DNA from 3 places in the Cohnella soli genome. Region 2 is predicted to be linked to each of the others. Evidence: riboswitches for the same ligand, from Rfam matches in the RefSeq annotation. Region 2 holds a riboswitch; each other region holds the start of a gene.
What was found. Region 2 has a riboswitch for cyclic di-AMP ahead of ACFPOF_RS29565 (APC family permease). Riboswitches for the same ligand answer to the same signal wherever they lie in the genome.

Region 1 (10,144 bases), on a different contig from region 2:
GAGAGGACGCCTTCCGTATGTTTCAGGTTGTTCTCGAAGCCGTTCTGTGAGAATTCGCCGGCGATCGAGTAACCTGGTCCGCCCATGCCGGTGCCTTCAGGGTCGCCGCCCTGGATCATAAAGTTAGGAATTACGCGGTGGAAAATGGTGCCGTCGTAGAACCCTTTTTTGACGAGCGAAATAAAGTTGTTAACGGTGTTCGGGGCGATTTTCGGGTACAGTTCGATGGTGATTGTTTTGCCGCTGTCCATCTCGATTGTTACGATTGGGTTATCTCCGCTAGTGTCTACTCCGTTCATTGCAGAAGCCTCCTGTGTGGCGGCAGCTCCGTTGCCGGAAGTTGCCTTTGAATTTTGGTTTTCTTCTTTCTTGCCGCAGCCTGAAGCTACGAGCAACAGAGCGATGAGCGCGATTAGCGCCAGGGTCAAGCGATTACGCGAAGTGCTCATTACAAGTCCCCCTTTGATCTCTCTATTTCCCTTCGAAATTATATCATTTGACTGGCGAGGAATCCAACCTCTCCCGTGTCGGAATATTGGCCGCAATCAAGAAAGCGTGAAAGATAGCGAGCGTAAAAGAGCTTTCTGGAGCTTGGGACCGTTGTAAGCGGTACAAAAAACAGGGCTGGCAAAATATGCGTGCAGGCCGCTTGCGGCATTGCTTTACAAGGAACGGAGTCAGGAGTAATATTCGATTCAGCAATTCAAATGTTCCATTCGTAATCGCTGAGTTTCCGCGAAAATGCGGAAAACGGGGGAACCAATCGATGGCGCGCGTGCGGTGTGAGAGCCGCGCCCGCGCCGTCCGGGGTGAATCCCGAAGCGCCGTTCCTAGGGCGGCGCTTCGGGTAGGGCGACTCTCACCGCCCGAATCCGACAGCTAACCTCGTAAGCGTTGAAGTGCTTCGTCTTGATCGGTGTTGACCGGTTCCGGGCGTTCGCACGTTGGGGAGAGGATGATGGACTTGTGACCTTCACGGCCGCAGGGTTTATTCCTCTGCGGTTTTTGTTATGCCATTTTATCGCTGAATTCCTGTGAGCAGGAAGCGGGGGAACCAGACGGACGGGCTTTAGCGCCGACGTCCATGGGGTGAATCCGGAAAGGCGGGAGCTGCAGCTCCGCCGACCGGTAGGGCGACTCTCGAGCCCGAATCCGACAGCTAACCTCGTAAGCGTACCGAGAGAGGCGACTCATGATCGTGACGGCACGGTTTATTCGACCATGTCCGGAAGCCACGAGAAGTTCCCTCTTCCTGCGGCTTCTTTTTTTATGCCAGCCGCGGGTCCAATTTCAGGAGGAGAAAACATTGGCCCATCCCAATATCGTACTCGTGTCGGCGCCTACGCCGGCCGGCGAGTCGTTCGTCAAGCTGCTTCAAACCCGGAACGTCCCGTTCGCGGTTATCGTGAACAACGCGGCGGAACGCAAGCGTATGTCCATAATCGGCGCCGATCGCATCGTCGAAGTGAATACCGCCAAAGAAGAAACGTGGATCGTTCCCGAAGTCGAAGTCGGCAAAGTATTTTTATTCGAATCGAGTCTCGCGCTCATCTGCCGATACATTCAAATTTGCCGCAGTTGGACAACGGAGCCGATTTACGTCCTGACGGAAAGCCATCAGCCGCGCCATGTGTACAAAGGACTGGGAGCCAGTTATGTCATTCATAGCCACGGGTTGAACTGCGAGTTTCTTGTCACCGACGATTTGATCGAAACTGCTAAAGGGGGCTCTTTCCATGCTTGATCTTTATATGATTGCATTGTTGGCGGGTGTTTTCGCACTGTTTTACGGTTTCCTTGTCTGGTGCGGCCGGGTCGTCGACGGAGAGAAAGGGGATCGCCCATGATTATCGTATCGATCGTCGCGGCGGCCGTCTTTCTGTATCTGATATACGCATTGGTGAATCCGGAGAAGTTCTAGGGGAGGAAAGGCTATGGGCCTGTTGCAAATCGTCATCGTTCTGGCGGTGCTGGCGCTGCTAGTGAAACCAGTCGGAAGTTATGTATATCATGCGTTCTCTAATGAACCTAGTCGGCAAGATCGTATTTTCGGCGGCTTCGAACGGTTGATCTATAAGCTTATCGGGTTGAAAAATCGGGAAGGCATGACGTGGAAAAAGTACGCGCTCGCGTTTCTGCTGACCAATATCGTTCTTGTGGCGGTTGGTTACTTGATTTTACGGGTACAGAAATATTTGCCGTTGAACCCGAGCGGCATCGATAACATGGAACAGACGCTTTCTTTTAACACGATTACGAGTTTTATGACCAATACGAACTTGCAGAACTATAGCGGGGAATCGGGCTTGTCCTACTTCTCTCAGATGGCTGTCATCATCATGATGATGTTCACGTCGGCGGCGACCGGCTTCTCGGTGGCGATCGCATTCGTCAGAGGTATCACGAGCAAGGGCGAGACGATCGGGAACTTCTTCGAAGATTTCGTGAAGGCACATACCCGGATTTTCCTGCCGACGGCCGTTCTTGCGACGCTGCTGCTCGTCGCGCTGCAAGTGCCGCAAACGCTCGATCCAACGGTGACGGTAACGACGCTCTCCGGTGCCGTGCAGAACATCGCGATCGGTCCGGTTGCCGCGCTGGAGTCGATCAAACATCTGGGCACGAACGGCGGCGGTTTCTTCGGCGCCAACTCGGCTCATCCATTCGAGAATCCGACCCCGCTGACGAACGTCATCGAAATATTGTCCATGTGGACGTTGCCCGCGTCTCTTCCTTATGTATACGGGCGCTTCGCTCGCAACCGCAAGCAAGGCTGGGTTGTGTTCGGGGCAATGATGACACTGTTCCTTGCATTCCTCGCGCTCATCTACTTCTCGGAGCTGCGAGGCAATCCCGCGATCAACGCGATGGGAATCGATGCGTCGCAAGGCAGCATGGAAGGCAAGGAAGTCCGCTTCGGCATTCCGCAATCCGCCTTGTTCACTGCCGTCACGACTGCGGCGACGACCGGAACGGTCAACAACATGCACGACACGCTTACACCGCTCGGCGGCCTTGGCGCGCTCGGCGAGATGATGCTGAACGTTGTATTCGGCGGCAAAGGCGTAGGGCTGATCAATATGCTGATGTACGCGATATTGGGCGTTTTCTTATGCGGGCTGATGGTCGGACGTACGCCGGAATTTCTCGGTCGCAAAATAGAGCCGAAGGAAATGAAGCTGATCGCGGTAGCAATTCTCGCCCATCCGTTCATTATTCTCGTTCCGACGGCGATCGCGTTCCTGACCGATCTCGGGCAAGGGTCCATCTCGAATCCGGGTTCCCACGGCATCACGCAGGTGCTGTACGAATACACGTCCTCAGCTGCCAATAACGGTTCCGGTTTCGAAGGGTTGGCCGACAATACGCCGTTCTGGAACATTACGACGGGGCTCGTCATGTTACTTGGCCGTTACGTCTCGATGATCGCCATGCTGGCAGTGGCCGGTTCGCTTGTGCGCAAGATGCGAGTACCGGAGACGGTCGGTACGTTCCGGACGGATAACACGCTTTTTTACGGCATACTGATCGGCACGGTATTAATCATCGGTGCGCTGACTTTCTTGCCGGCCATCGTACTCGGTCCGATCGTGGAACATTTGAAATTAGGATAATGACGAGGTGAACGCGCATGAGCGCCAATCGCAAATCAATGCTGACGGCTGCGATCGTAAATCGCGCAATCAAAATCAGCTTTCTGAAATTAAACCCGCGCAGCATGATGAAAAATCCGGTCATGTTTGTCGTCGAAGTCGGGACGGCCGTCGTGCTGCTGATGACGCTTTTCCCGGGAGCTTTCGGCGGGACGAAGGACGATGTCGGATTTAATGCGGCGGTATTTTTTATCCTGCTTGTAACCGTCCTGTTCGCGAACTTCGCGGAAGCTCTTGCGGAAGGCCGGGGCAAAGCGCAGGCCGATGCTTTGAAAAACACCAAGAAGGACATTCAAGCGAGAAAACGCGTCGGCGCTCAAGGCGTCGCGATCGTAGCTTCGACTGAACTGCGCAAAGGCGACATCGTCATCGTGGAACAGGGAGAGATGATTCCGGGAGACGGCGAAGTCATCGAAGGTCTCGCTTCTGTCGACGAATCGGCCATTACCGGCGAATCCGCTCCGGTCATCAAGGAAGCGGGCGGCGATTTCAGTTCCGTCACCGGCGGCACGCGCGTCGTCAGCGACCGAATCGTCGTTCGCATCACGAGCGATCCGGGGGAAACGTTCATCGACCGGATGATCTCGCTCGTCGAAGGCGCGAAACGGCAGAAAACGCCGAACGAGCTGGCGCTGAATACGCTGCTGACGAGTTTGACGCTTATTTTCCTCATCGTCATCGTAACGCTCGGCCCGATCGCGAAGTACTTGGGCATCGAATTGCAAGTACCCGTGCTGATCGCCTTGCTCGTATGCCTGATCCCGACGACGATCGGAGGATTGCTGTCCGCCATCGGCATCGCGGGGATGGACAGGGTTACCCGGTTTAACGTGCTGGCGATGTCCGGGAAAGCGGTTGAAGCGGCAGGAGATATCAATACGGTCATTTTGGATAAAACCGGCACCATCACCTACGGGAACCGGATGGCGTGTGAATTTGCGTCCGTCGGACAGTCGAGCGAGAAGGAGCTTGCGTCATGGGCTGTCATCAGCTCCTTGCAGGATGAAACGCCGGAAGGTCGCTCGGTACTGGAACTATCGAAGAAGCTCGGGTTCTCTTATGACGAAGCAATAGCCGCGGATGGTGTTTTTGTCGAATTCAAAGCGGAAACTCGCATGAGCGGCGTCGATCTGAGAGACGGACGTCAAGTGCGCAAAGGCGCCGTGGATGCGGTGAAGAAATGGGTAGCGGCGCAAGGCGGAACGATTCCCGTCGATCTGGATGCCGGAAGCGACGCCATCGCAAGGGAAGGCGGAACTCCGCTGGCGGTTGCCGTAGATCATCGAATTTACGGGCTCATTTATTTGAAGGATACGGTTAAGCCCGGCATGCGGGACAGGTTCGAGCAAATGCGCCAGATGGGCATCAAGACGATCATGTGCACCGGCGACAACCCGCTGACCGCCGCGACGATCGCTCGGGAAGCGGGCGTGGACGAATTTATCGCCGAAAGCAAGCCGGAAGACAAAATCGCGGTCATTCGACGCGAACAGTCGGAAGGCAAACTTGTCGCCATGACCGGTGACGGTACGAACGACGCGCCGGCGCTTGCTCAGGCGGATGTCGGACTTGCGATGAACAGCGGCACGGTTGCCGCCAAAGAAGCGGCGAACATGGTCGATCTCGATTCCGACCCGTCCAAAATTATCGAAGTCGTATCCATCGGCAAGCAACTGCTCATGACGCGTGGCGCTCTAACGACGTTCAGCATCGCGAACGATATCGCCAAATATTTCGCCATCATCCCGGCGATGTTCATACTGGCGATTCCCGAGATGAGCGTCCTTAACATCATGGGGCTCGGCTCGCCGAAGTCGGCGATATTATCGGCGTTAATCTTTAACGCCATCATTATTCCGCTTCTGATTCCGCTAGCGATGAAGGGCGTCGCTTACAAAGCGCTGAGCGCGTCGAAGCTGCTCTCCCGTAACATCATCGTCTACGGACTTGGCGGCGTAATCGTTCCGTTCATCGGCATCAAGCTGATTGACCTGATTGTGCATTTGTGGGTGTAAGGTGTTCCATCCAGGCTGTTTCTGAATGAAAGGGGAGTTTTCTATGGAAAATCAAATGGCAACGGTTCGCGGCGGTGTCGGCGTCTCTTATGCAGCGGTTGCGGTGCGAGCTAGTTTAGTATTCATTCTATTGTGCGGCATCATTTATCCGCTTGCCTGCACGGGCCTTGCACAGTGGCTCATGCCGCATCATGCGAACGGCAGCTTAATCAAGGACGCGTCCGGCCGAACGGTCGGTTCCGAACTGATCGGTCAGACGTTCTCCGATCCGAAGTATTTTCAGGGGCGTATCTCGAGCATAGATAATAACGCGGCAGGCTCCGGCTCGAACAACTACGCGCCGTCCAACCCGGATATGCTGCAACGGACGAAGGACTCGATCGAAGCGTGGAAGCAAGCCAATCCGGACGTTCCGGTCTCCAAGCTGCCGATTGCCCTCGTGACGAACTCCGGCTCTGGACTTGATCCGCACATAACGCCGGCCTCCGCCGAAGTGCAAATTCCGCGAATCGCCAAGCTGACGGGAATAGCGGAAGAGAAGCTGCGGGAACTCGTCGCCAAGCATACCGAAGGCCGGGATCTCGGTTTGTTCGGGGAACCGCGCGTGAACGTGCTGAAATTAAATATCGATTTGCAAACGTTGCTTCAATAAATAAGGAATCCCGCCTGCCGTCCGGGTAGGCGGGACATCGTGCGCAAACGGGAGGGAAGTCCCAAATGGACGGGTTTCGTCGCAAGACGCCTGAAGAGCTGCTCGAATCGATCGTTAAAATCCGCAGCGGCAGGCTCAAAGTGTACATCGGGGCGATCGCGGGCTCGGGCAAAACCTATCATATGCTGCGGGAGGGACAGACGCTCAAGAGCCAAGGCATCGACGTCGTGGTGTGCGCCGTGTCGACGAAACGAAGGCCGGAGACGGTCGAGCAGCTCGAAGGACTGGAACGCGTTCCGAGCCTACATTGGATGGAGGGAGAGACGGAGAAGAAAGATTTGAACGTCGAAGCGCTGCTCGAGCGCAATCCCGAAGTGGTGCTCGTGGATGGACTTGCGCACCGCAATCGACCGGGCGCGAAATTCGCAACCCGGCTGGAAGATATTCAATTTCTGCTTGGACGGGGAATCAGCGTCATCGCGACGGTGAATGTCTATGAGCTTGAAGGGATGAAGGAACTGGCTCATAAGCTGACCGGCATTGAGGCGGAGGCCGCGATTCCAGCGGATACGCTCGAGCAAGCGGACGAAGTTCGCTTGATCGACGTCAGCCCGGAGACGATATTGAAGAGGCTCAATGAGGGTAACTTGCGGAATATGAGCTTGAAGGATTCGGCGCTGCTCAGGAGAGGCAATATCGGCAAACTCCGCGAGCTCGCGTTACGGCTGATGGCCGAAGACGTGAACGAGTCGTTGGAGCGCCACCGGGAGAGGCAAGGCTTAGTTGGCCCATCCGGAGCGGCGGAGCGGATTCTCGTCGCCGCGCAATATCATTGGAACAGCTCAATCTATATTCGCCGAGGTCAGCAGATCGCGAAGCGCCTCGGAGGAGACTTGCGCATCGTCGCGTTTACGAAACCAGGTCTTCCGCTGCCGAAGGAGAAAGCTGCGTTCAAGAGAGCGATCATGAAGTTGGCCGAGAAAGTCGGCGCCGAGTTCGAGGAACTCCCGCTGCGAAGCCGCCGCCGATTGCCTAGCGCGCTCGTTCGATACGCGGTGAAACATAACGCGACCCGCATCGTGCTCGGTCATTCCAAGACGAGCTTCTGGCAAGATTTCTGGCGGGGATCGGTCTCAGAAGGCATTTTGCGCAAGACGAAAAACGTCGACGTATTTTTTATGGCGGACCGCGCGGATTACGACGGGGAACGCGTGCTGCCGACGAAGTCTGCCCCAACCCGATTGCGTTCGGAAGACGAAACCTACCGACGGCTGACGGAGGAAGAAATCGAGCGGAAAATCGAGCGGATTCGCCGGGGCAAGTTCAAAGTATATGTTGGCGCGGCCCCTGGCGTCGGGAAGACGTACATGATGCTGCGGGAAGGCAACGATCTGCTGCGCCGGAATATCGACGTCGTTATCGGGTTACTGGAAACGCACGGACGCGCCGAGACGCTGGCGCAAGTCGGAGAACTGGAGACGATCGCTCGCGCGAAGCGAGTGTACAAAGGCGTTGAGCTCGAGGAAATGGACGTGCCGGCCATCATCGCGAGAAATCCCGAAGTGGTCCTGATCGACGAACTGGCTCATACGAACGTGCCGGGCAGCGACACCCGTAAAAGATACGAAGACGTACTTGCCGTGCTCGAAGCCGGCATCTCCGTCATTTCGACGGTGAACGTGCAGCATCTGGAAAGCCTGAACGACGCCGTGGAACAGATTACGGGCGTACGCGTCCGGGAGACGGTGCCGGACAGCATCTTGAAGCTCGCAGACGAGGTTGAACTGATCGACGTCGCGCCGAAGGCTCTGCAGCAGCGCATGCGCGAAGGTAAAGTATACGCGATGGACAAAGTCGCTCAGGCGCTCGGCAACTTCTTCACGACGGGCAATCTGATCGCGCTCAGAGAGCTGGCGTTGAGGGAAATCGCGGACGATGTAGACGAGCGGCTGGAGGCGTGGGAGCGGGGCGGATCGCTGCGCGGACCATGGCGCAGACGGGAAAGTATTTTCGTCTGCGTGACGACGAGCCGCAACGCGGACCGTCTGATCCGCCGGGGATTTCGGATCGCTCATCGGCTGAAGGCGGAATGGCATGTGATGTTCGTCTGCCGCGGAGGCATGATAAGTGAGGAAGAGCGCGGCAGAATCGAGGCGATGCGCGACTTGACGGAGCGGCTCGGCGGCAAGTTTGAGATCGGGCAGGCAGCCTCGAGAGGCAAAGTGGCGGACGCGCTTCTGCAGAAGGCCGGGCAACTTCGCGCTACGCAGATGATTGTCGGACAGTCTGCCCGCGACTTCAAGTCTGCGTTGTTTCGGGTTTCCGTCGTTGGCGCGATTGTGCGGCATGGCCGGCGTATGGATGTTCTTGTCGTCGCCGATTACGATCCGCGCATTCGGTTGGACGACGGATGACGAGTTTCCATGTGCGGGAAAATGGGAGTACAATGGGGAGAGCTACTCGGCCCGGAGGAACGCCTATGAAACTCGTTTTTCATTATTTGAACAAATATCGAGGGGCCGCCTGGATGGCGGTTTTTCTCATGCTTGTCGAGCTCGCGGTGGAGCTCGCGCAGCCTTTGCTGATCTCCCGTATTATCGACGACGGCATCGTTCCCGGCGATCGATCCGTCGTCCTGCTATGGAGCGGAATTCTGATTGGCGGCGCTGTAATCGCGTTCGGCGCGGGCGTATTAAGCTCCTTCTACGCGGCGCATGTGAGCCAGAGCATCGGCTACGATTTGCGTGAAAGACTGTATGGCAAAATCCAAGGTTTCGCCTACGCGGTGTTTAACCGTTTTCCGACGTCATCGCTCATTACCCGGCTTACGAACGACGTCACCCAAGTACAAGATACGACGTTCATGGGATTGCGATTCATGCTTCGCATGCCGCTCGTTGTCGTAGGAAGCATCATCATGGCGCTTGTCGTTCATGCCCAGCTTGGCTTCTTGTTGCTACTCACTGTTCCGCTTCTTGTCTGGTTCGTCGTATGGATGGTGCGGAAGGCGGCCGGATTGTTTGGCAACGTTCAGCGTAGGCTAGATGCGGTGAACGGCGTCATGCAGGAAAACTTAAGCGGCATGCGGCTCATCCGCGTGTTCGTCAGAAGAACGACGGAAGGCGAACGGTTTGCTCGCAGCAGCGGCGAATTGATGCGGGCGACGATGTCCGCTTTGCGTCTCACGGAGATGACGCAGCCTTTCATTGTTCTCATCATGAACGCAGGCATTATCGCCGTGCTTGCTTTCGGACGCTTGGAGATCGTGGCGGGAACGGCGACGACAGGCGTTGTCGTCGCGATCGTGAACTATTCAATCCGGACGTCGGGAGCTCTGGCGACATTGTCCGGACTTGTAGCGGCATTCTCTCGAGCGAGAGCTTCGGCGGACCGGATCGGCGAGACTTTGGAGACGGAGGGGGACTCGGCATCCGACCGCGTTAATCGTTCGCCCGAAGGCATACGGGAAGGCGCTGTCGCTTTCGAACGGGTGACATTCAACTACCCGGGAACGTCCGCTGCCGCGCTGGAAGAAGTCACATTCGAGGCGAAGCCGGGAGAGACGGTTGCCATATTGGGCGCGACGGGTTCAGGCAAGTCTTCGCTTGTCCAGTTGATCGTCCGGTTGTACGAGGAAAGCGAAGGCGTTGTCCGCATCGACGGGAAAGCGGCGAACGAGTGGAATGCACAGCAGCTTCACGAGTCGATCGGTTACGTGCCGCAGGAAGTTGTTCTGTTCACTGGAACGATACGGGACAACATCGCATGGGGGTTGGACAACGTCCCGATGGAGCGCATCGAGGAAGCGGCCAGACAGGCGCAAA
Region 2 (10,144 bases):
AGGCAAACTCGCTCCGAGATGGGGCTGCTGCTGAACGAGTGGTATTATGACGCCGATGCCGCGCTAAAGCGGTTCAAAACCCGGCTTGGGACGGATGAAGCATACGGTTTTGCCGAATGTTTAAGGTCGCTGAGGCTGAATGAGAGCGAAGACATTTACGATTTGTTGAGGGAAATGTTAAGAGATTACAAAGAGCAGATTAGGCTGGCGAAAGAAGGCCGCAAAGAGACAACTTCCTATGTGTTGTTCGTGTTTGCGGGCATTCCGATCCTGTACACGTTTCAAATTTTTCTATACCCGTGGGTGCAAGAGGCGGGAAAGCTGTTTGACGCGTTAAACCCGTAGAGAGGATGTTCAAAATGAACTTTAGAGAGGAGGCGAGAAGATGCGCAATATTTTGATTACGGTGATGATGCTGATCGTCGTCGCACTCATGTTCAATGCGATCATTGCAGCTGATAACACGGGAACGCGGGATCGTATCGAGACGCACGGCAATACGGCAAACACGACTTTAGGCAATCTGCAGCCGTAACGAAGGGAGGAATCACATGAGACAGTTGTTGATGACGATGCTTCTGATTGCGACAGTTACGCTCCTGTACGCGTCGTTTGCGCAAGGCGAGGGTGGAGCGAAAGAAACGATCGCGGGCTCGGGCAACCGGATGGCGGACGCCATTTCGCGCATAAGCCCGTGAAGCAACTGCTTGTGTTCGTCCTTTTCTCGACGTTGTTCTGCTGGCTGATGTTTTCCCCGATCTACAAGCATGTGCTCGTCATCCGGCAAGCGCTCCTTCAACAAGAAGCGGACTATATGCTGGAGATCGGGGCAAGCGGCCGATTCGGTTATATCGACGGCGCAATGGTTGCGCAATCCCGGGAACGACTCGCCGGCTACGGATTCAATCCTGTCAGACTGGAATACGAGGTCGTTTCCACGTCGGGAGAGGAGGCGACGAACGCTTCATCGCCGCTGCGCCGAGGGACGGGTATTCGGCTCCGAATCGCTTATCCTTACGAGAATTTATTGCAGATCGACCGCTTGATCGGTTTGGAACCGCCTTCTGGCGAAGCGAGAATTGCCGGCGGGGGAATGAAGATGAGCGAGTATGTTGCTAGGAGCGATTAAGCTTCGGAAGCAAGGAGATTGTCCGTTATGGCGAAGCTGGTATTCAGCGTGCTGATGATCGTATTGTGGTGGATGTTACACGCTTTGCAGATGGATGAAGAGATGGCGATGGGGACTGTTCACGACGCGAAGCGGGCAGTGGATCGGGCCGCTCATGCGGCTGCACAGCAGATCGACGGCGATAAGCTCGAGATGGGCATACTTTCTCTGCAGCCGTCGCTGGCAAGTACGGCCGCTCGGGAATATTTGCGCAACAATCTTTCATTGGACGAGTCTCTTAATCCGCTCCCTGGCAGTTTTTTGCGAGAAGCGGTCGATGTACGGGTATTCGTCGTCGTCAACGATAGCGAAACGTTCCCGTACACTTACCGGAACGAAAGTTACGACTACGAAGTGACCTTAGAACGGCCCGGCGTCGTACTAATTGTACATGTTGCGTATCCTCGCATGTTTGGCGTGTTGTCTCCGGTCGCATGGGATTTGAAAGGTTCTGCTGAGCTTGTATACTGACGGGATCTAATTTGAGTCGAATTTGCAAGTTGACGAGCCGCCCGACATTTGCTCTAATGGTAGCGTGGATAGACAAGCGAGAAGGAGCGTTACTGACTATGCATATCGAACCGCCGCGCGAGGAGTGGCTGAACAGACGGTTGAAGCTGCAACAGATGATGAAATCGCAAGGGCTAAGCGGCTGCCTGGTGACGCAGAACGTCGGCATTTACTATTATACAGGCTCGATGCAGACCGGTTATTTGTTTGTGCCCGCGGTGGAGGAGTCGACTTATTATGTCAGAAGAAGCGTAGCTCGGGCTTTAAGCGAATCGAACGTTAAAGTGGCGGAGCTCGGGTCGTTTCGAAATTTTGGGCGGCAGTTGGAGGCGGATTACCCGGAACTGTTCGGCGCAACGGTTTCTGAAGGTTCCCTGCCTTCTTCCTTCTCGTCTGTCCCCTTGATCGGCACCGATCTCGATGTGATGCCGACGCAGCTCTATTTCAGGCTGACGGAGGCCGTGCCGCAAGCAAAGCTGACGGACGCGTCCGGGTTGCTTCGCCAGGCGCGCAGCGTGAAAACGCCGTATGAGATCGCCCGTATCGAGCGTGCGGCCGAAGCGGTGGCGCAAGCGCTTGATGTAGGTTGCGAGCGTCTGCATGAAGGCATGACGGAGCTGGAACTGATGGCGACTATCGAACGAGAGCTGCGGAGTCACGGACATATCGGATTGATGCGCATGAGAGGATACAATCAGGAAATTATGACCGGTGTCGTTGCTGCGGGTGATGCGGCGGCCGAACCGACCTATTTCGATGGACCGACGGGCGGGCGGGGCCTTTCCCCGGCAGCTCCGCAAAGCGCAAGCTTGCGCCCGATCGGTCGCAACGAACCGATCTTGATCGACATCGGCTGCTGCATCGACGGCTATGTGATCGACCAGACGCGCACCGCCGTCATCGGTGAGCTGTCCCCGGAGCTGCGGGCAGCCTATGAGACGGCGGAAGCGATTATTCGCCGCGCCGAGCAAGAACTGAAGCCGGGAGCTATCCCGGAACAAATATATGCCGAAGCGCTCATGATGGCCGAAGCGGCAGGACTGTCTTCGAACTTCATGGGTTACGGACGGGACCAGGTGAAGTTTCTCGGGCACGGCATTGGCCTTGAGATTGACGAATGGCCGGTGCTGGCGAAAGGCTTCCGCGATCCGCTGGAGGCGGGGATGACGATCGCAGTCGAGCCGAAGTTTACGTTTCCCGGCGTTGGGGTTGTCGGCATCGAGAACACCTACGTCATTACGGAAACGGGCTGTCGGGCGCTTACCGTTTCTCCCGAAGGTATTTATTCAAAGCAGCATTCGTAGCGCCATCTGTTCGTCTGCTCGTGCTGCCGTCCAACTTAAGTAGCCGTCCAACCGACCATACAGAACCAATGATCATCGGAATCCGTTACTGCGGTGCCCGATGATTTTTTTTTATTTTTTATATGAACGATCTGATCCCGGGAAACGTATTACTGTCGACTTGCGATCACAGCCCAAGAGGAAGGCGGATGATAAGCGGCATGCCCCAACCCGCAAAACCGCATCGAGCAGGCCGAATATCCGATTCCGAACTGGCCTCTTTGCTTCGCGATAATTACGAAATGGTATTTCGATACTTGCTGAAAGTAACGATGAATCGCGCCGAGGCGGAAGATGTTACACAGGAAACGATGATTCGTGCCATCGAAAACATCGGAAAGTACGACGGCAGCTCCAAATTTTCGTCATGGCTTATTACAATCGGCACAAGACTGTTCATTGACGCGATTCGGAAACGAAAGCGGGAGAGCAGAACGCTGATGGAGGAAGCCAGAGCGTCGGCGCTGCAATGGGAGTCCCTTTCCCGAGGGCAGGAGTGGACGGAACTATTGGCAAGCCTGGATAAGCTGTCTCCGGAGGAGCGTCTGCCGCTTGTTCTCAAACATTATTACGGCTACACCTACGAGGAGATCGGAGAAATGATGTCCGTTCCTTCGGGAACGGTCAAATCGAGAATTTTTAATTGCACCCGCAAGTTGCGAGAGGAGCTGAATGCACATGACAACGCCGGATCGTGAAAGCGACGAAAAGCTGGCAGCAGATTTGCATGAGACATGGAATCGACTGGACGAAGCTTTCCCGTCTTCTCCGGCGCCGATCGAGACGTGGGAAGCTTTCGTTCGAGAACGACGCGGAATCGCGAGACGAAAGCTGTGGCGGGAGCTATTGTTGTTCTGGTCGGTGGCCGTACCGGCAATAGCTGGCGTTGTGCTGCTCGCAACCGGCTTCACTGCCGGTTTCTGGGCATTGCAGGGCATGGCGCTGCTCTTCGGCAGCTCGTTGATTGTCGGGGAAATTCGCAGCATGCGAAAGCGAAGCAAGGAAGAGGCGACCTATGAATGAGGAAATGTTAGCGACTAGCTGGTGGTTCTGGTTGTCGCTCGGGTTGCTGTTGCTGACGCAAAGCACGCTGCTGTTCCTGCACGCCCGCCGCGAAGGCGGCAAACCGTGGCTTTGGGGGCTATGGGGACTGATTCAGGCGCCGCTGCCGACATTGACTTATATCGCGTTGCAGCAATGGAAGAAACGCAAGCGGAAGCGGGAACTTGCCGCAACGCAAGAACGGGAAACAGGAGGAGATTCGGATGATAGATTCTAAATTGCTCATGTTGCTATTGCCCATAGCCGTCATTCAAATTGTGCTGATGGCGACGGCGTTAACGGTGCTGTACCGGGCGAAGTCGGTGCGCTGGAACAAATGGGTGTGGGTGTTCATTATTGTGTGCTTGAATATCGTCGGGCCTATTTTGTTCTTCTCGCTCGGCCGGAAGGAGAATTGACCATTGAAGCTGCTAACGGCACAACGAATCGGACGACGTTACGGCCAAACCATCGCGCTAGGCGAAGCCAGCTTCTCGATCGGTGATCGCCGCTGCATCGCGCTGTTAGGTCCTAATGGAGCGGGTAAAACTACGACGCTGTCCATTCTCGCAGGGTTGCTTGAGCCGACTTCAGGCGAGATGCTCGCGGAGGGTGGACTGCCTGCTGATCGCAGACGCTGGATGGGATTTCTCCCTCAGCAGCCGGCGTTCTTCGGCTGGATGACAGGCAGGGAAACGATGGAAACGGCAGGCAGACTGTGCGGACTTTCGGCGAAGGAAGCGTCCAACCGCACGAAAATATTGCTGGAGCAAGCGGGATTGACGGATGCGGCCGATCGGCGAGTCGGGGGATATTCAGGGGGGATGAAGCAGCGGCTGGGCTTGGCGCAGGCGGTTATTCATCGGCCGCGTCTGCTGCTGCTGGACGAACCGGTGTCCGCGCTTGATCCGATCGGTCGGCGCGAGGTGCTGACGATGCTGGAGCAATGGAAACGGGACATGTCGATCGTGCTGTCCACGCACGTACTTCACGATGCGGAGCAGGTATGCGACGACATTATTTTGATGAACAAGGGAAGCGTTGTTCTTCAGGGAGAGATGGACCATATTCGGCAATCTGCTGGACGTCCGTATATTAGAATCGAGACCGAGGCCGGAGACAACGCGAGCGAGTGGCTTGCAACGCTGGAGAAGCTGCCTGGCGTGCGAATGTCGGCGACAAGTCGTTACAGCCGCAGCATCGAGACGGACGACATCGACGGCGTGCGCGAAACGGCACTGAGAACTGCGCTTGAAGGCGGCATAAAGCTGCTGGCATTCGAAGTCGCGCGAAAGTCGTTGGAACAATGGTTTGTGGAGGCGTTGAACGAATGAACGTTATGAGCGTACTGTTGCTAAAGGAATGGCGGGAATCGCTTCGTACGGCAAAGTGGATATGGCTCCCTGCGGTGTTCTTGCTGCTCGGGCTCATCCAACCGATTACCGTAAAGTTCATGCCGGATATTTTGTCGTCCGCCGGCTCTTTACCTGAAGGGACGATCATTCAAATTCCGATACCAAAGCCGGGAGAAGTGCTGGCCAAGACGCTGGGGCAATACGATACGATCGGCATGTTGGCCATTTGCCTTGCTTTCATGGGGACGATCTCGGGGGAAAAACGCAGCGGGACGGCGGCTTGGATACTCGTTAAACCGACATCCCCCTATGCGTACGTATTGGCCAAGTGGATGATGCACAGCTTGCTCGTTGTCGTTTCTTTCGCGCTCGGCTACGGCGGCGCTTGGTACTATACCCTCCTGCTGATCGGAGAGCCGGATTCGGTTGCCGCGCTGTCATCTATGCTGCTTTACATCGGATGGCTGCTTTTTGGGGTGACGTCGACGATTGCTTTCAGCGCGATTATTCGTTCGCCCGCCGGAGCGGCATTCACCGCTTTCGGCTTCGTAACGGCACTGCAAATCGTTCAGGCGACGTTAAAGCCGAAATTGGACTGGTTGCCGTCCGGACTGAATGCGGCTGCAGCTTCTCGGCTGACAGCAGGCAGCGTCACATGGGGAACGGCTGCATTCGCTGCGGCGATTTGCATAGCGGCGCTTTTACTGCTGGCCGTTCGCCGTTCATCGTCATCCGGCTCCTCCTACCCTAGCTAGGTAGCAGGGCCGGCCTTCCGATTCACCTTTTTATTTTTTCAAATGATAAGGAACCGTCGTCACGATAACGTTTTTGCGGTAGAGCAGCCGGGCGCGGATCATCAGGCTCGTTTGGTTGTGCAGGATATTATGCCATCCTTTTTTCGGGATGAACTGCGGGATGACGACGGTGACTTGGTAATTGGATTCGTTCGCTTTCCGCTCGACGGTGTCGATGAATTTCATGAGCGGTTGAACAATCGAACGATACGGGGAATGCAATGTGACAAGCCGGATGTCGGGATGGAACTTGTGCCATTTCTCTTCGAAAACAGTTTCCTCTTCCCGCTCGAACGGAATGTAAACGGCGATAATTTGGTTTGCCGACAGCGACTGAGCGTATTTGATCGACGTCTCGACGACGTGGGTAATACCCGAGACAGGGAGGATAAATACGTTCCCTTCGATCGGTAACGACGGCTCGCACGTCGATAAGCGAAGCTGATCGCCGACGGCTTCGTAGTGTTTCTTGATGCGGTGGAACACATAGATGATCGCGGGCAAGAAGATGATAGCCGACCACACTTGCTCGAATTTTGTGATGAAGAACATCAACGACACCGTGAAACTGATGAGAGCGCCGATGGAGTTGATCACAAGCTTGCTGATCCAGCCTTTCGGTTTTTGCCGGATCCACTTGACCATCATTCCGGTTTGCGACATCGTGAACGGAATGAATACGCCGACGGCGTAGAGCGGAATGAGATGCTCGGTGTTCCCTTGGAAAGCGACGATAAGCACGATGGACAGGAAGCCAAGCGTAATAATGCCATTCGAATAACCGAGCCGATCGCCGCGGGCGGTAAATATTCTCGGAATAAACTTATCTTTGGCCAGGTTTACTGCCAGCAACGGGAAGGCCGAGTAACCGGTGTTCGCTGCGAGGATCAAAATCAAGGCAGTTGTTCCCTGAATAAAAAAGTACATGAAATGGCGGCCGAACGTTTGCTCCGCGATTTGCGACACGACCGTCACTTCTGCCAGAGGGCTGATCCCGTAGTAATAAGCGAGAAACACAATGCCCGAGAACAGTAAAGCGAGCAGTGTGCCCATTGCAAGAAGCGTGCGTGAGGCATTCACCGGAGCGGGTGTTTTGAAATTAGGAATGGCGTTGGAGATCGCTTCGACGCCTGTCAGTGCCGAACTGCCAGAAGCGAAAGCTTTCAGCAGCAAAAACAGGCTGATCCCGGCGACCGGAGTTCCGATGGACACGTGAGCATCAGGGGTAACAGCGCCGGTTGCGATGTCATAAAGTCCGACCCCGATGAGGATAAACAACGCAAACACGAACAAATAGACGGGATAAGCGAGGATCGAGGCCGATTCCGTCACGCCTCTTAAGTTCAGCACCGTTGTAAACAAGACGAAAACGATCGCGATAAGCACTGTATGCTCATGCAAGCTCGGAAAGGCGGACGTAATCGCGTCGGTGCCCGCCGAGACGCTTACGGCTACCGTTAGCACATAATCGACAAGCAAGGAGCCGCCGGCGATCAGACCGGGCCATACGCCGAGGTTTTCTTTGGAAACGACGTAGGCGCCTCCGCCGTGCGGATAGGCATAGATGATTTGCCTGTAGGACAAGATGAGCGCCGTCAGAAGGACAAGCACGCCGATCCCGATCGGAACGGAATACCAGAACGCTGCCGCGCCAAGCGTGGCGAGAACGATCAAAATTTGCTCTGGGCCGTAGGCGACAGAGGAAAGCGCATCGGAAGAAAGGATGGCCAGCGCTTTTGTTTTGTTCAGTTTCTGCTCCCCTAATGCCGTTGACTTGAGGGGGCGTCCGATTAACAATCTTTTGATGGAAAACATGTCTTTTCACCGCCGAATGATTTTGATTCTAACTACTTCTTGTTAATGTGTCCGATTCAGCGGCTTTCAGCACGACAAAAAACCGCAGAGGAAGACCCCCGCGGTTACAATCGAACCGAAGTTGTTTCGCTCTCTAAGGACGCTTACGAGGTTAGCTGACGGATTCGGGCGCGTAGAGTCGCCCTACGGCTGCCGTTCATGACGGCGCAGCCGATTCACCCCGGTTGGCATTTGTCAAAAAGATGCCGGTGGTTCCCCCGCTTTTCGTGACGAAAACTCAGCGTTGCAATGCATGATGAATGGGATGGATAAATCATATTCCTTCGATGCCGTTGCTGTAAAATCGGGATTTCAGCCGGAAAATACCCGTCAAAGGCAATAGTTGACCATGAATGCGCATACATGGGTTCGGCTCTAATCGTAGCCTCTTAATTAAGCTTGTACCTCGAAATGTTTGTTTGCCGGGTGCGACAACATTTGCATATCGGAATCTATTTCTAGTAGGATAGGCTTATAACGATAGTTGCGAGAGGGGAGAGTCGACATGTTGAAGCTTGGGGAAAGGATCATCATTGTCGATGACCGGTTTGAGCAGAAGCTGCCTTTAGGCGAATACGGCTATGTGATCGCTTATGACCGGAACAACGACAGCGCGTTTGATTATGTAATCCGGGTTCCGAAAGCGAATAGGCAATTTTACGTGCCCGGCGGAGATATCGAATTGGAAGAGACAATGTTGGAGCTCGAAGCGGCGCGCATCGAGAAGGAAGCGCTGATCGATTTCGCTCTAGCAACCCGCAACGAGGAATTATTCAAAAGAATTATGAACGGCGATCAAGCGGAAGATGAGCCGGCCGAAGAGACGAGCAAGGAAGTGTTGAGCCGCGAAGAGTTCATTCGCCAAGTGAATTTGAAGGCGTGGATTTAAAGCACCTCGAGCCACATAAGCCTGAAAGCTAAAACGAACAAAGCAACGCCGACATTCGCGCCGACCCGAAAATGGTTGCGTGAATGTCGGCGTTGCGCCGTTAAGCGTACAGGGTCACGTGAGAGGGCAGAGGCATCGCCTTACCGAACAAGTAGCCTTGAAACAGGGGGACGCCCGCGTTGCGCAAGTAGTTCCATTCTTCTTCGCGCTCGACCCCTTCGGCGAGAACGTTCCCCCCGAACCGGGACGTTCTTTCCAACAAACCATCGATATATTTCTGCTTGGCCGTATCCGCGTCGCAACCGCTGACCCATCTGCGATCCATTTTTACATAATCCGGCTTTAATCGTTCGACAGCACCGAGCGTAGCGAAACCGCTGCCGACATCATCGAGGGCAAGATTGACCCGTTGATCCCGATAGACGTCGAAAACGCGACCTAGTTTGTTCTCATCCAGCGGTTCGGTTTCTATCACTTCAAAGACGCAATCTTCCGGAGCCGTTCCGGTAGCTTTCATTAGGTCGAACGTGTCTTTCAGGCACGATGCCGGATGAAGGAGCGACGATGGGAGGAAGTTGACGAATCGTTTCGTCCCCGGCGGCAGATGGGAAGCTCCCATGCGAATGGCAGAATGTCGCGCCGCGCGGTCGAGGAATGCGTGATGGCCGGTACGGCGCGCGGTCTCGAATAGTTCCGCCGGTCGGAACGGGGCTTGTTCCGGCAACGGACGGAGCAGAAATTCGTAACCGATCGGTCGGCGGTCGGTTGCCACGATCGGTTGAAGGTGCGGAGTGAAGATCCGATACAAAATGTAGTCGGATACGCTGATCCCGCCGATTTGACCGAAAAGGGCGGAAAGCGGGAACCAACCGTCCGTACTACTGTCCGGCACATCGGCTTCGTCTATCGTTTCTTCAAGATGGTCAGCCGACACTCGGGGGTCGCCATAATCGATTCTGCAGCGAACGTTGTCCGCGTCTGCGACGGACATATTGCGTTGCAGGTGACCGAGTAACTTTAGCAATTGCTCGGGAACGTCGTAGGTTGTCGCAAGCGGAGACGTAACATCGTTCGACGTATTTTCGACAGCTTTGCCGAGCGTTCGGCGCAAGACTGGATCGTCCGACGCGAACTCGACGAGACCGGCATCCCGAAGCGGCGACGGAAATTTCGCGCGATAGTATCGGGGC
Region 3 (10,144 bases), on a different contig from region 2:
GCAACTGCTCAGCCACTTCGGGTCGCTGAAAGCGATCAAAGAAGCGAAAGTCGATGATTTCAAGGCGATATCGATCGGCGAGGCGCTTGCCCAGCGCATTCTCGAGACGTTGAACGCGGAATGATTATGAGTTATTCCTATATGCAATATGCAATGAACCGTCGTGCCCCGTGCACGACGGTTTTATTTTTCGACGCAATCTTCATTTTTTCTTTAGAAAGTCCCCCCGGGTTTCCTTATTTTCTTCGTATACATTAGGTTTACGGATGATATGAAGGAGTGAAAGTAAGATGAAAAAGTTAAAAAAGTACCGTCATTTGTTCGCGTTGCTCGCTATTCCGCTACTGAACTTGCTTTACCTGACGCAAAATCATACCTCGAGCCGCGTGTGGTCGCTCGTAACCGAACCGGATATCGCTTTTCCGTTCGTCCCGGCGTTTGCTGTTCCCTATTTGCTTTGGTATCCGTTTTTGTTTCTCGTCCTTACTCTCGTTCTGCGCCGGAGCGTGAGGCAATATTATCGAACAATACTTGCTCTGTGCATCGGGGTTCTCGTCGCAAGTTTGACTTATTTCTTGTTCCAGACGACCGTGCCGCGCCCGACGGTCGAACCGGAAGGCTTTTTTAACGGATTGGTTTCCTTCGTATATGCTCACGACGAACCGTTTAATTGTTTTCCGAGCACTCACGTGTTGTCGAGCACGCTAATGATATACGGAGCTGTCGTCTTGGGAAGGAAAACGAGAATTGCGATTTTCTTGTTCTCGTTGACGATCATCGCATCCACGCTGTTCATCAAGCAGCACGTTATCGCCGACGTTCTGGCTGGAGTGCTTGTCGCCAAGTTTTCCTATGAATTCGCCGGCTTGCTGCTGAACCGTTTCCTCTATCGTGAGCGTCGCGAAAAGGTCGAATCTTCTATGGAAAGCGGAACGAGCGTTGGAGTAAAATAAAGGGAAAATGATATGCAATAGGAGGGGCTGACGGTGCGCCAACAAACGACTGTCCTTGTCGTCGACGACGACGCGGCGATCCGCGATGTCATACATGTCTATTTGCGCAACGATGGCTTTCGCATATTGGAAGCGAACAATGGGATGAGCGCGGTAGAAATCGTGAATGCAGAGGTCGTGGACTTGATCATTCTGGACGTCATGATGCCTGACTTGGACGGTATTAACGCTTGCCTGAAAATACGCGAAACGTCCGACATTCCCATCATCATGTTATCTGCCAAACAGGAAGAGATCGACAAGATCATAGGCTTGTCCACCGGTGCCGACGACTACGTCGCCAAACCGTTCAGTCCGCTTGAGCTGTTGGCGCGGGTAAAAGCGCAGTTGCGCCGGCAGCAACGTTCGGCGGCAAGAAACGAGCCGGACGAGTCAACGATTGACGTCGGAGACTTGCATATCGACGTCGCCCAGCATCTCGTGAAACTGAAAGGGAAGCCAATATCGTTCACGCCGCTCGAATTCGCCATTCTCGAATTGCTCGCAACCCATAGAGGGCAAGTGTTTCATGCGGATAAAATTTACGAGTGCGTCTGGAAGGAGCGAAGCGGCTTTTCGGACAATACGGTCATGGTGCATATTCGCAATATCCGCGACAAACTCGAGGACAATCCGCGGGAGCCGCGCTATATCAAGACCGTGTGGGGAGTGGGATACAAAATTGAAAAGTAATCCATGGGAGATCGCTACGGGCAGAAAAAGCATTCGCATGCAGATGATCTGGACCTTCATCGCGAGCCTTGCTGTCGGAATGCTCGTATCGACCAGCATCCCGACGGGGCTTTTGTTTGACGTGCCGATATCTGTCATCGCCTTCTTCGGTTCGTTTACGGTCACATTTCTATGGCTGACCCGCAACACGATCAGATATTTGCGTGAGCTGTCGGAAGGATTGTCCGTTATTTCTGCAGGAAATCTTCGCTATCGAATTCCCGAGACACGGAAGGACGAGCTCGGACAAGTGGCTTTTAATGTCAATACGATGGCGGAGAAACTGGAAAATCTGATCGAAAGAGAGAGGTCTGTCGAGAAGTCCAAGATGGAGCTCATTACCGGGGTGTCTCACGACCTGAGAACGCCTCTCACGAGTATTATCGGCTACTTGGATCTGCTGAAGGGAAAAGCGTACCAGGACGAAGCGGAATATGACCGCTTCGTCGGCAACACTTATGTTAAAGCACAGCAATTGCGAACGTTGATCGACGAGTTGTTCGAATACACGAGGATTACGCAAGGAGGATTGCGGCTGGAGCTTGAAGAGATTGATCTTCGGGAACTGCTGGTTCAGCTATTCGCCGAGATCGAGCCTCTGGCATCGGAGCTGCAAATCGAAATGCGAACCTCATTGCCGCCCGGGCGCATCATGGTCGCCGTAGATCCCGAACGCATTCGGCGGGCGATCGACAATCTGATCGCGAACGCTTTGAAATTTTCGATAAAGCCCGGTACGATCCGCATCGCTTTGGAAACGGACGGCAACCGGGCGGCGATTGCGATAGAGAACGAAGGCAAAGCCATTACGAAGGAACAGGAAGAACGATTGTTCGAACGTTTCTATAAGGTAGACGACGCTAGGACGCAAGACTCGCTCGAGGCGGGGGCAGGGCTTGGTTTGTCGATCGCCCGCGGCATCGTCGAACTTCACGGAGGACAACTTTCGTTCGTTCACGATAACGGCCGCTTCACGTTCCGGATCGGAATGCCGGTCGTCTTAATCGGCGGTGCAACCACCAAATGAGTATTCCGACAAGTCCCGGCATAGCGAGGCTGAAGATGCCTGCGGCGAAGTCGCCCGGCAATCCGTCGAACATCATCTGCACGCCCATCAAAACCGCATCAAGCGTGACGTGCGCGAAAATGACCGCCATAATCCCGAACCGAAGCATAAACCAGCCGAACAGAAGCGACATCAGCACAAGCTCGATAATGCGCGTATAGAACGGATAGATTGCATAACCGACGTGTCCGAGCGCCCAGAGCAAGCCGGGAGGCACGATGGCGACGAACGTGAGCGCCGATACCGTACGTCCCGACGGCTCGCGACCGATCAGTTTGCGGGCGATGCCGACGAACCATTTGCGAAACAGCGCGATACCGAAGAAACGGCTTTGCATCTCTTCCGAAATGCCAGCGCACCAGGCGAGCAGCGGCAGCAGCCACGGGAAGCTCATGTTGTACATCGACTGGGTCGCATCGGACGAAGAGAACGAGCCTGCTATATTCTCCATCGCCAGCAAAATAACGGATTGCATGCCGAGCAAAATAAAGGCTAGGAAGTAGCCGGTTCGCATGCTCGCCAGTACGCTGTCTCCATACCCCGCTTCTTGCCAGCGCGGCCAGAGCGCAAGCCCCATCGACTTCCACAGCCCGTCTCCCCCGACTGCGGAGAAATAAGTCATAACCGCCATCACGAAGTAAGTAATCAGACTGACGATAATCGTGGCCTGCTCGCCTGTGCTCGAACCGTTTTCCCAATTGCCGGCCCGAAGCCCGGGAATCATGTTAAACGTAATGCCTGCGTACAGAACGAAGAACACCGAAGCTAAGAAAATACCTCTGACGAACGATGTGCGGTCACCGTATGTGCCCGCATAAATGATCGCCAAAATAAAAAACAAAATGCTTGGCAGCAGGAATCCGAACACAGAAAGCTTGGACGACCATGTTTGCTGCGTCTTCAAGTCGTGAAGGAAATCGGTGGGCAGATCGACACCGTAACGGACGAATCCGCTCTGCCAAGGCGGGAACGCGGAAGACAAAGCGTTGTATGAAGCGGGAACTCGAACGTCGAGCTTTACGGCAGCTTTTCCGATAGCCGCTTTGCTCGAAGCGGCGGTAAAACGAACAGAACCGTCATCCTGCACATAACCGTCGGGGTTCCATTCGGCGGGATTCGCGCCCCAATATTCCGCGTATTGCAGTGCCCTGGCGACGGCACTTTGTTTGCTTTCATTTATTCCCTCTCCGGATGATGCCTGACCGGTTCTTTTTTTGGTAGGTACATGGTCCCATCCGACGAGTCGGCCTTTTACCATGTCTATATAAAGATTAAGCTTGCCGGGATATGCGGAGGAAGACAAGGATACGGCGTAGACATCGGTTGGAGCGCTGTTCGACCATGTTTTGTCGTAGGTGTCGTGCAAGCGGTACTTCGACAAGTAACCGACCGTGTCGCTGTCCGACAGATGTGTGATTTCTGCATCCGACGTCTCTTTCGGAGAGAGCCCGAATTTATTTTCCGCCCAGAAGATCGCTTTCGCTTCGGCTTCCGAACGCGTGAGCACGTTTGACGAGCCCGAGGAAAACAAGGAGCCCGCAGAGGGGAAAACCTGAATAAGCAAGAAAAGCAGGAGGCCGACTGCGGCGGCCCATACCCAGCGACGATCCAGACGCGACAGTTGTATTTCGTTCAACTAACATCTCTCCTTACGCAATAAAAGCCGAAGTAAACGCATACAGCAAGGCCGCGCGAACTTTTTCCACTATTTTCATCAAGTATCTCGCATTTTTGGCGAAAATGAAAGCAAAGACGCCGATAATCGTTGTCCGGTCGTTATATTGTGCGAATAGCTTCGTCATAATCGTTCAAATGCGTCGGTTTGACTTCAAATTGATGTTGTCCCCCTTCGGTGGAAAGAATATAATTCGGTGGTACGTTTCGTCGATGCCGATGAAACGAAAGGAAAGCCGAATTTCCGAACGATGGAAAACGGGGGAACCAACCGCTCGCGGTACAAGTTCTATTGTATTCGCGTAGACCGGGGTGAATTCCAAGCGGCCTAACCTCCGCTCGGATAGGGCAATCTGTTCGTGCCCGAACCCGACAGCTAACCTCGTAGGCTGTATGCGAACAGGGATCATGTGCGTATGTCCGAGCACTGGGATTCCAGTGCTTTTTTTGTTGCGCAGAATGAGGTGACGGGATTGATTAGAAAAGCGGTGCGGTGGCTTAGCGTGTCTCCGCCCAGAACGTTGTTGCTTGGATTCTCTATTATTATTGTTATCGGGGCGTTTCTGCTTCAGTTGCCGATTGCGACGGCGAACGGCGATAAGATCGGTTTTGTCGACGCGCTCTTCACCGCGACGTCCGCCACTTGTGTCACCGGCTTGGTTCTTTTTGATACAGGTACATATTTTTCCGCGTTCGGCCACTGGGTTATACTGATTCTCATTCAGGTTGGCGGAATCGGCTTTATGACGATGGCGACGTTGTTCGCGCTAATTCTCCGGCGGAAAATATCGCTGAAGGAACGGTTGATTTTGCAAGAGTCGCTGAACCAGGGCAGCATCGAAGGCTTGGTTAGGCTCGTACGCAAAGTCATCTTATACGCGCTTGCGTTGGAGACGGTCGGAGCGCTGCTATATACGATTCGCTTCGCTTCCGATATGCCCGTTGGCAAAGCGCTGTATCATGGCGTGTTTCATTCCATCTCGATTTTCAACAATGCCGGATTTGATTTGTCGGGCGATTTCCGAAGTTTCTCGGCTTACTCTTCCGATCTTTATATGAACATTGTTTCGATGGGGCTCATTATTTTGGGCGGTTTCGGTTTTATCGTGCTTGCCGACCTGGTTGAGGTGCCGTTCCGAAAAACACGCAAATTCTCGCTGCACACGAAAGTTGTTCTTAGTGTGAGTGCGGGATTGATCGTGCTCGGCACATTCGTCATTTTCGTGTTCGAGTTTACGAACGGTCGCTCGGTCGGAGACGACGGCTTCGGTCATAAACTGCTTTCATCGCTGTTTCAGTCTGTGACGACTCGATCCGGCGGGGTTACGACGGTCAACATATCCGAATTCAGGCAAGCGACGCAATTTTTCATCATTATTTTGATGTTTATTGGCGCCTCTCCCGGATCGACCGGAGGCGGCATCAAGACGACGACATTCGCCGTACTCGTCGGCGCGGTTCTCGCGATGATGCGCGGCAAAGAGGATGTTGTGTTATTTAAGCTCAGGCTGGCGAAAGAACGAGTGTACAAAGCCGTTACCGTTACCTTGTTCTGTATCGGCATCGTGACGCTAGGCACGATGGCGCTGGCGACAACGGAAAAAGCCGCGTTTCTAAGCATTTTGTTCGAGGCGACTTCGGCGTTCGGCACGGTAGGGCTGTCGATGGGGCTTACGGGAGAATTAACGATTCCGGGCAAACTAACGATTATTTTTCTAATGTTTATTGGCCGGTTGGGGCCGCTTACGCTTACTTATGCTCTTGGGCCGAAACCGGGCAGAGTACTGTTCCGGCATGCGGAAGGCAAAATCATAATCGGCTGACGGAGGGGAGATCGTAAATGCGCAAGTTGTTCGGTAAAATTTTGTCTTCCCCGCCTCGTATTCTCGTTCTTGGATTTGCTGCAATCGTACTCATCGGAGCGGGACTGCTCATGCTGCCGTTCGCCCATACGGGAGCAGCGCAGCCGCGGTTCATCGATACGCTGTTCACGGCAACTTCGGCGACATGCGTTACCGGTCTTGTCGTCGTCGATACAGGGACGTATTGGACAACGGCAGGACAGCTGATTATTTTGACGATGATCCAGATCGGCGGCCTTGGTTTTATGACGATGGCGACGTTGTTCGCGATTGCGCTAAAAAGACGGATCTCGCTGAAGGAAAAACTTGTTCTGCAAGAGGCGTTTAACCAGACGAGCATTGAAGGCATCATACGCCTCGTACGCAAAGTCGTTATCTATGCGCTGACGATTGAGCTCGCGGGTGCAGTATTATTCACGATTCGGTTCGCTTTCGACATGCCGTTCGGGACAGCCGTATACCGGGGCATTTTCCATGCGGTATCGTTTTTCAATAACGCAGGTTTCGATATTATGGGCGATTACCGCAGCCTGACCGATTACGTCGGCGATCCGCTCGTTAATATTGTGACCATGCTCTTAATTATTCTCGGCGGCCTCGGTTTTGTCGTACTGGCCGACCTCGTCGAAATTCGCAATCCGAAGCGCAAGCTGTCGCTGCATTCGAAAGTCGTATTGAGCATGAGCGGCGGATTGATTTTGATTGGCGCAATATTGATTTTCATATTCGAATACACGAACTCGACGATGGCTTCCTTAACCTTCGGGGAAAAGGTGCTGGCGGCATTCACGCAGTCGGTATCTCCGAGAACGGCAGGCGTCAATACAATTGATCTCGGAGCCATGAGGCAGGCAACACAGTTCGTGATGGTCATCCTTATGTTTATCGGCGCATCGCCCGGATCAACTGGCGGCGGCATCAAGACGACAACGTTCACCGCTTTGCTCGGCGCAGTTATCGCGATGGTTCGCGGCAAAGAAGACGTCGTGTTTTTCAAATACCGGCTTGCCCAGGAACGCGTATACAAAGCGCTGACGGTTACATTATTCGCATTCGGACTTGTTATATTGGCGACGATGATTTTATCGACGACGGAAGATCATCAGTTTCTGCAACTCTTGTTCGAAGTGACTTCCGCGTTCGGTACGGTCGGACTAACGCTCGGATTAACGGCAAAGCTGACGTTCGCGGGAAAAATCATCATTATTGTTATGATGTTTATCGGTCGGCTCGGGCCGCTCACGCTCACCTACGCGCTCGGACCGAAACAAGGGCGACAGTTATATCGTCACGCGGAAGGCAAAATTATAATCGGATAAGGAAGTTGACGTCATGAAGTTTAATCAGTTCGTTATTATCGGTCTCGGCCGATTCGGCTCCAGCATCGGACGCGAACTTATTCAATTGGGTTACGAGGTGCTCGGCGTCGACCGAGATGAGGAAAAAGTGCATGAGATGTCCCACGTGCTGACACATACGATCATTGCGGACGCAACCGAAGAAGAGGTGCTGAGATCGGTCGGCGCGCGCAACTTCGATTGCGGCGTCGTGGCGATCGGAGATGACATTCAAGCGAGCATTCTGGCAACGATATTGTTAAAAGAACTCGGCGTCAAGAAAGTGGTCGCCAAGGCGGTGTCCGATTTGCACGGGCGCGTGCTGCAGCGAATCGGCGTCGACCGGATCATCTATCCCGAGCGGGATATGGGTGTCCGTCTCGCGCATCAGCTCGTGTCGCCGAACTTGCTCGATTACATCGAGTTGTCCAAGCAATATACGATCGCAGAACTTCAAGTGCCAAGCTGTCTTGAGGGCAAGTCGCTCGATGATGTGAACCCGAGAGGGCGATTCGGCTGCAGCATCGTTGCAATCAACAAGCCGAAAGGCATTATTATTGCCCCTGTCGCCAAAGACGTGTTGACGACGAACGATGTAATGGTCGTCATCGGTACGAACGATCAGATCGAACAGTTCCAGCAATCAATCGGACAATAGGAGAAAACTGCATGGATAACGAAGTCGTTCAAACGGTTCACCATCTGTTGATCCTGTTTCTGATCGTCTTTGCTGCAGGCATCATAACGGGAAGACTTGCCGCATGGATCAAAGTGCCCGACGTCGTGCTTTTTATCGGTGTAGGCATGTTACTGGGACAAGGCTTGCAATGGATTACCGAAGAGAGCACTTCGCTGACGAACCAGCTTGTCCTGTCTGCGGGCTCCGCACTGATTCTGTTCGATGGCGGAAGAAACATACGCTGGCATGGGCTGAAGCAAGTGCTCGTCTCTGTAACGCTTCTAAGCACGGTCGGCGTCGTCGTGACGGCCGGTATCGTCGGTTTTGTCGCCCATGAGGCGTTCGGGTTGGACTGGATGACGGCGCTCCTGATCGGCGCAGTCATTTCCTCGACCGACCCGGCAACAATCATTCCCGTGTTCCGCCAAGTTGCCGTAAAGGCACGGCTAAGAGAGACGGTCGAAAGCGAGTCCGCGTTTAACGATGCCACGGGATCCATTCTGACGTTTGCGTTGCTCACTGCGATTTTGTCCGGGCACTCGCCGAGTTTGGGCAGCGTATCGCTCGATTTCATTAAAACAGCGCTCGGCGGCTTGGCGGTCGGATTTGTTTTGTCTGCTGCAATCGTGTATCTCGTCGGCCATGCCAAATGGGGATGGTTTCGCGACTATGCGGCGCTTTCGATGCTCTCCGCCGCCATTGCAGCTTATTTGGCGGGAGAGCTTCTGCATGTCAGCGGGCTTATGGCGACGTTCACAGCGGGGTTAGTCTGGGGCAATGCACGCTTACTCGGCGTATCGATTGACGACAAAAACGACGAAATGGGCCATGTGGCGGACAATGCATCCGTGATGATGCGGATGTTTATTTTTATTTTGCTAGGCAGTCAGGTGAATTTCTCTTTGATCGGAAATTATTTCTGGCCAGCGCTGGCCGTTGTCGCCGCGCTTGTGTTTGTTGCCAGACCGCTTACGGTTTTGTCGTCGGCATGGCCTGACAGAAGAACCCGTTGGACGGGCAAGGAGCTGCTGTTCATGTGCTGGGTTCGCGAAACCGGCGTCATTCCAGCAGCTTTGTCCGGTATGATCGTCGCAAGCGGGGTCGCTCATGCGGACAAAGTGTCGGCAGTCGTACTGCTGGCAGTCGTGTTTACCATACTGGTGCAAGCGAGCACGACAGCTTGGCTGGCGAGGATACTGGGATTAGAGGAAAATCGTTCTTCTTCCGACGAATGAAAACCCCGCATTTCGCTCACGATATAAGGGAAGTGAAATGCCGGGGAGGAAACGGTCGATGACGTTAGCGCGACTATTCAAAGCGGTGATGGCGCTGATCGGCTCCGTCACCTTTTTCATTGCGGCGGGAAACGGCCACGACTCCGTGCTTGCCAAACCTTCCGGCATGAGATGGTCGGATATGGAGAAGAAGTACAAAGGGGCATTTGTTCTGTCTGCGTCCGGGGACACGCGCAAAGTCGCCCTGACGTTCGATGACGTGCCGGACCCGCGGTTTACGTCTCAAGTGCTGGACGTGCTTAAACGAAAGAAAGTGACGGCAACGTTTTTTGTCGTCGGCACGCGCGCGAAGAAACATCCGGACCTCTTATTGCGCATACAGAAGGAAGGGCACGACATCGGCAACCATTCGTTTAGCCATCCGGATTTCTCCAAGCTGTCGCTGAATAAAATGCAGCAGCAGATCGGACGTGCGGAAACGATCATCGACGGTATCGTCGGGTTTAAGCCAAAGCTCGTGCGGCCGCCGTACGGAGAAATTACGGAGACACAGCTCCGATGGGCGAA

Region 1: another riboswitch for cyclic di-AMP. It lies ahead of ACFPOF_RS17115 (hypothetical protein); the one in region 2 lies ahead of ACFPOF_RS29565 (APC family permease).
Region 3: another riboswitch for cyclic di-AMP. It lies ahead of ACFPOF_RS22770 (TrkH family potassium uptake protein); the one in region 2 lies ahead of ACFPOF_RS29565 (APC family permease).

Annotation. Positions count from the first base shown of each region.
Region 1 covers NZ_JBHSMI010000028.1:183,327-193,470, forward strand. Annotated here, with positions in the region: gene ACFPOF_RS17110 (peptidylprolyl isomerase) at 1-449, opposite strand, end outside; cyclic di-AMP (ydaO/yuaA leader) riboswitch at 714-909, shown strand; cyclic di-AMP (ydaO/yuaA leader) riboswitch at 1,013-1,190, shown strand; gene ACFPOF_RS17115 (hypothetical protein) at 1,307-1,744, shown strand; gene ACFPOF_RS17120 (potassium-transporting ATPase subunit F) at 1,844-1,921, shown strand; gene kdpA (potassium-transporting ATPase subunit KdpA) at 1,935-3,614, shown strand; gene kdpB (potassium-transporting ATPase subunit KdpB) at 3,632-5,668, shown strand; gene kdpC (potassium-transporting ATPase subunit KdpC) at 5,712-6,320, shown strand; gene ACFPOF_RS17140 (histidine kinase) at 6,386-8,734, shown strand; gene ACFPOF_RS17145 (ABC transporter ATP-binding protein) at 8,800-10,144, shown strand, end outside.
Region 2 covers NZ_JBHSMI010000067.1:9,766-19,909, reverse strand. Annotated here, with positions in the region: gene ACFPOF_RS29625 (hypothetical protein) at 1-345, shown strand, start outside; gene ACFPOF_RS29620 (hypothetical protein) at 386-535, shown strand; gene ACFPOF_RS29615 (hypothetical protein) at 552-698, shown strand; gene ACFPOF_RS29610 (hypothetical protein) at 695-1,129, shown strand; gene ACFPOF_RS29605 (hypothetical protein) at 1,157-1,639, shown strand; gene ACFPOF_RS29600 (M24 family metallopeptidase) at 1,738-2,982, shown strand; gene sigY (RNA polymerase sigma factor SigY) at 3,171-3,719, shown strand; gene ACFPOF_RS29590 (YxlC family protein) at 3,700-4,044, shown strand; gene ACFPOF_RS29585 (sigmaY antisigma factor component) at 4,037-4,300, shown strand; gene ACFPOF_RS29580 (PLDc N-terminal domain-containing protein) at 4,287-4,481, shown strand; gene ACFPOF_RS29575 (ABC transporter ATP-binding protein) at 4,485-5,396, shown strand; gene ACFPOF_RS29570 (ABC transporter permease) at 5,393-6,172, shown strand; gene ACFPOF_RS29565 (APC family permease) at 6,203-8,026, opposite strand; cyclic di-AMP (ydaO/yuaA leader) riboswitch at 8,151-8,319, opposite strand; gene ACFPOF_RS29560 (ATPase) at 8,571-8,954, shown strand; gene ACFPOF_RS29555 (EAL domain-containing protein) at 9,055-10,144, opposite strand, start outside.
Region 3 covers NZ_JBHSMI010000029.1:554,839-564,982, reverse strand. Annotated here, with positions in the region: gene uvrC (excinuclease ABC subunit UvrC) at 1-124, shown strand, start outside; gene ACFPOF_RS22790 (phosphatase PAP2 family protein) at 291-953, shown strand; gene ACFPOF_RS22785 (response regulator) at 987-1,685, shown strand; gene ACFPOF_RS22780 (HAMP domain-containing sensor histidine kinase) at 1,675-2,751, shown strand; gene ACFPOF_RS22775 (CPBP family intramembrane glutamic endopeptidase) at 2,696-4,426, opposite strand; cyclic di-AMP (ydaO/yuaA leader) riboswitch at 4,689-4,869, shown strand; gene ACFPOF_RS22770 (TrkH family potassium uptake protein) at 4,941-6,287, shown strand; gene ACFPOF_RS22765 (TrkH family potassium uptake protein) at 6,305-7,645, shown strand; gene ACFPOF_RS22760 (potassium channel family protein) at 7,659-8,321, shown strand; gene ACFPOF_RS22755 (cation:proton antiporter) at 8,333-9,577, shown strand; gene ACFPOF_RS22750 (polysaccharide deacetylase family protein) at 9,636-10,144, shown strand, end outside.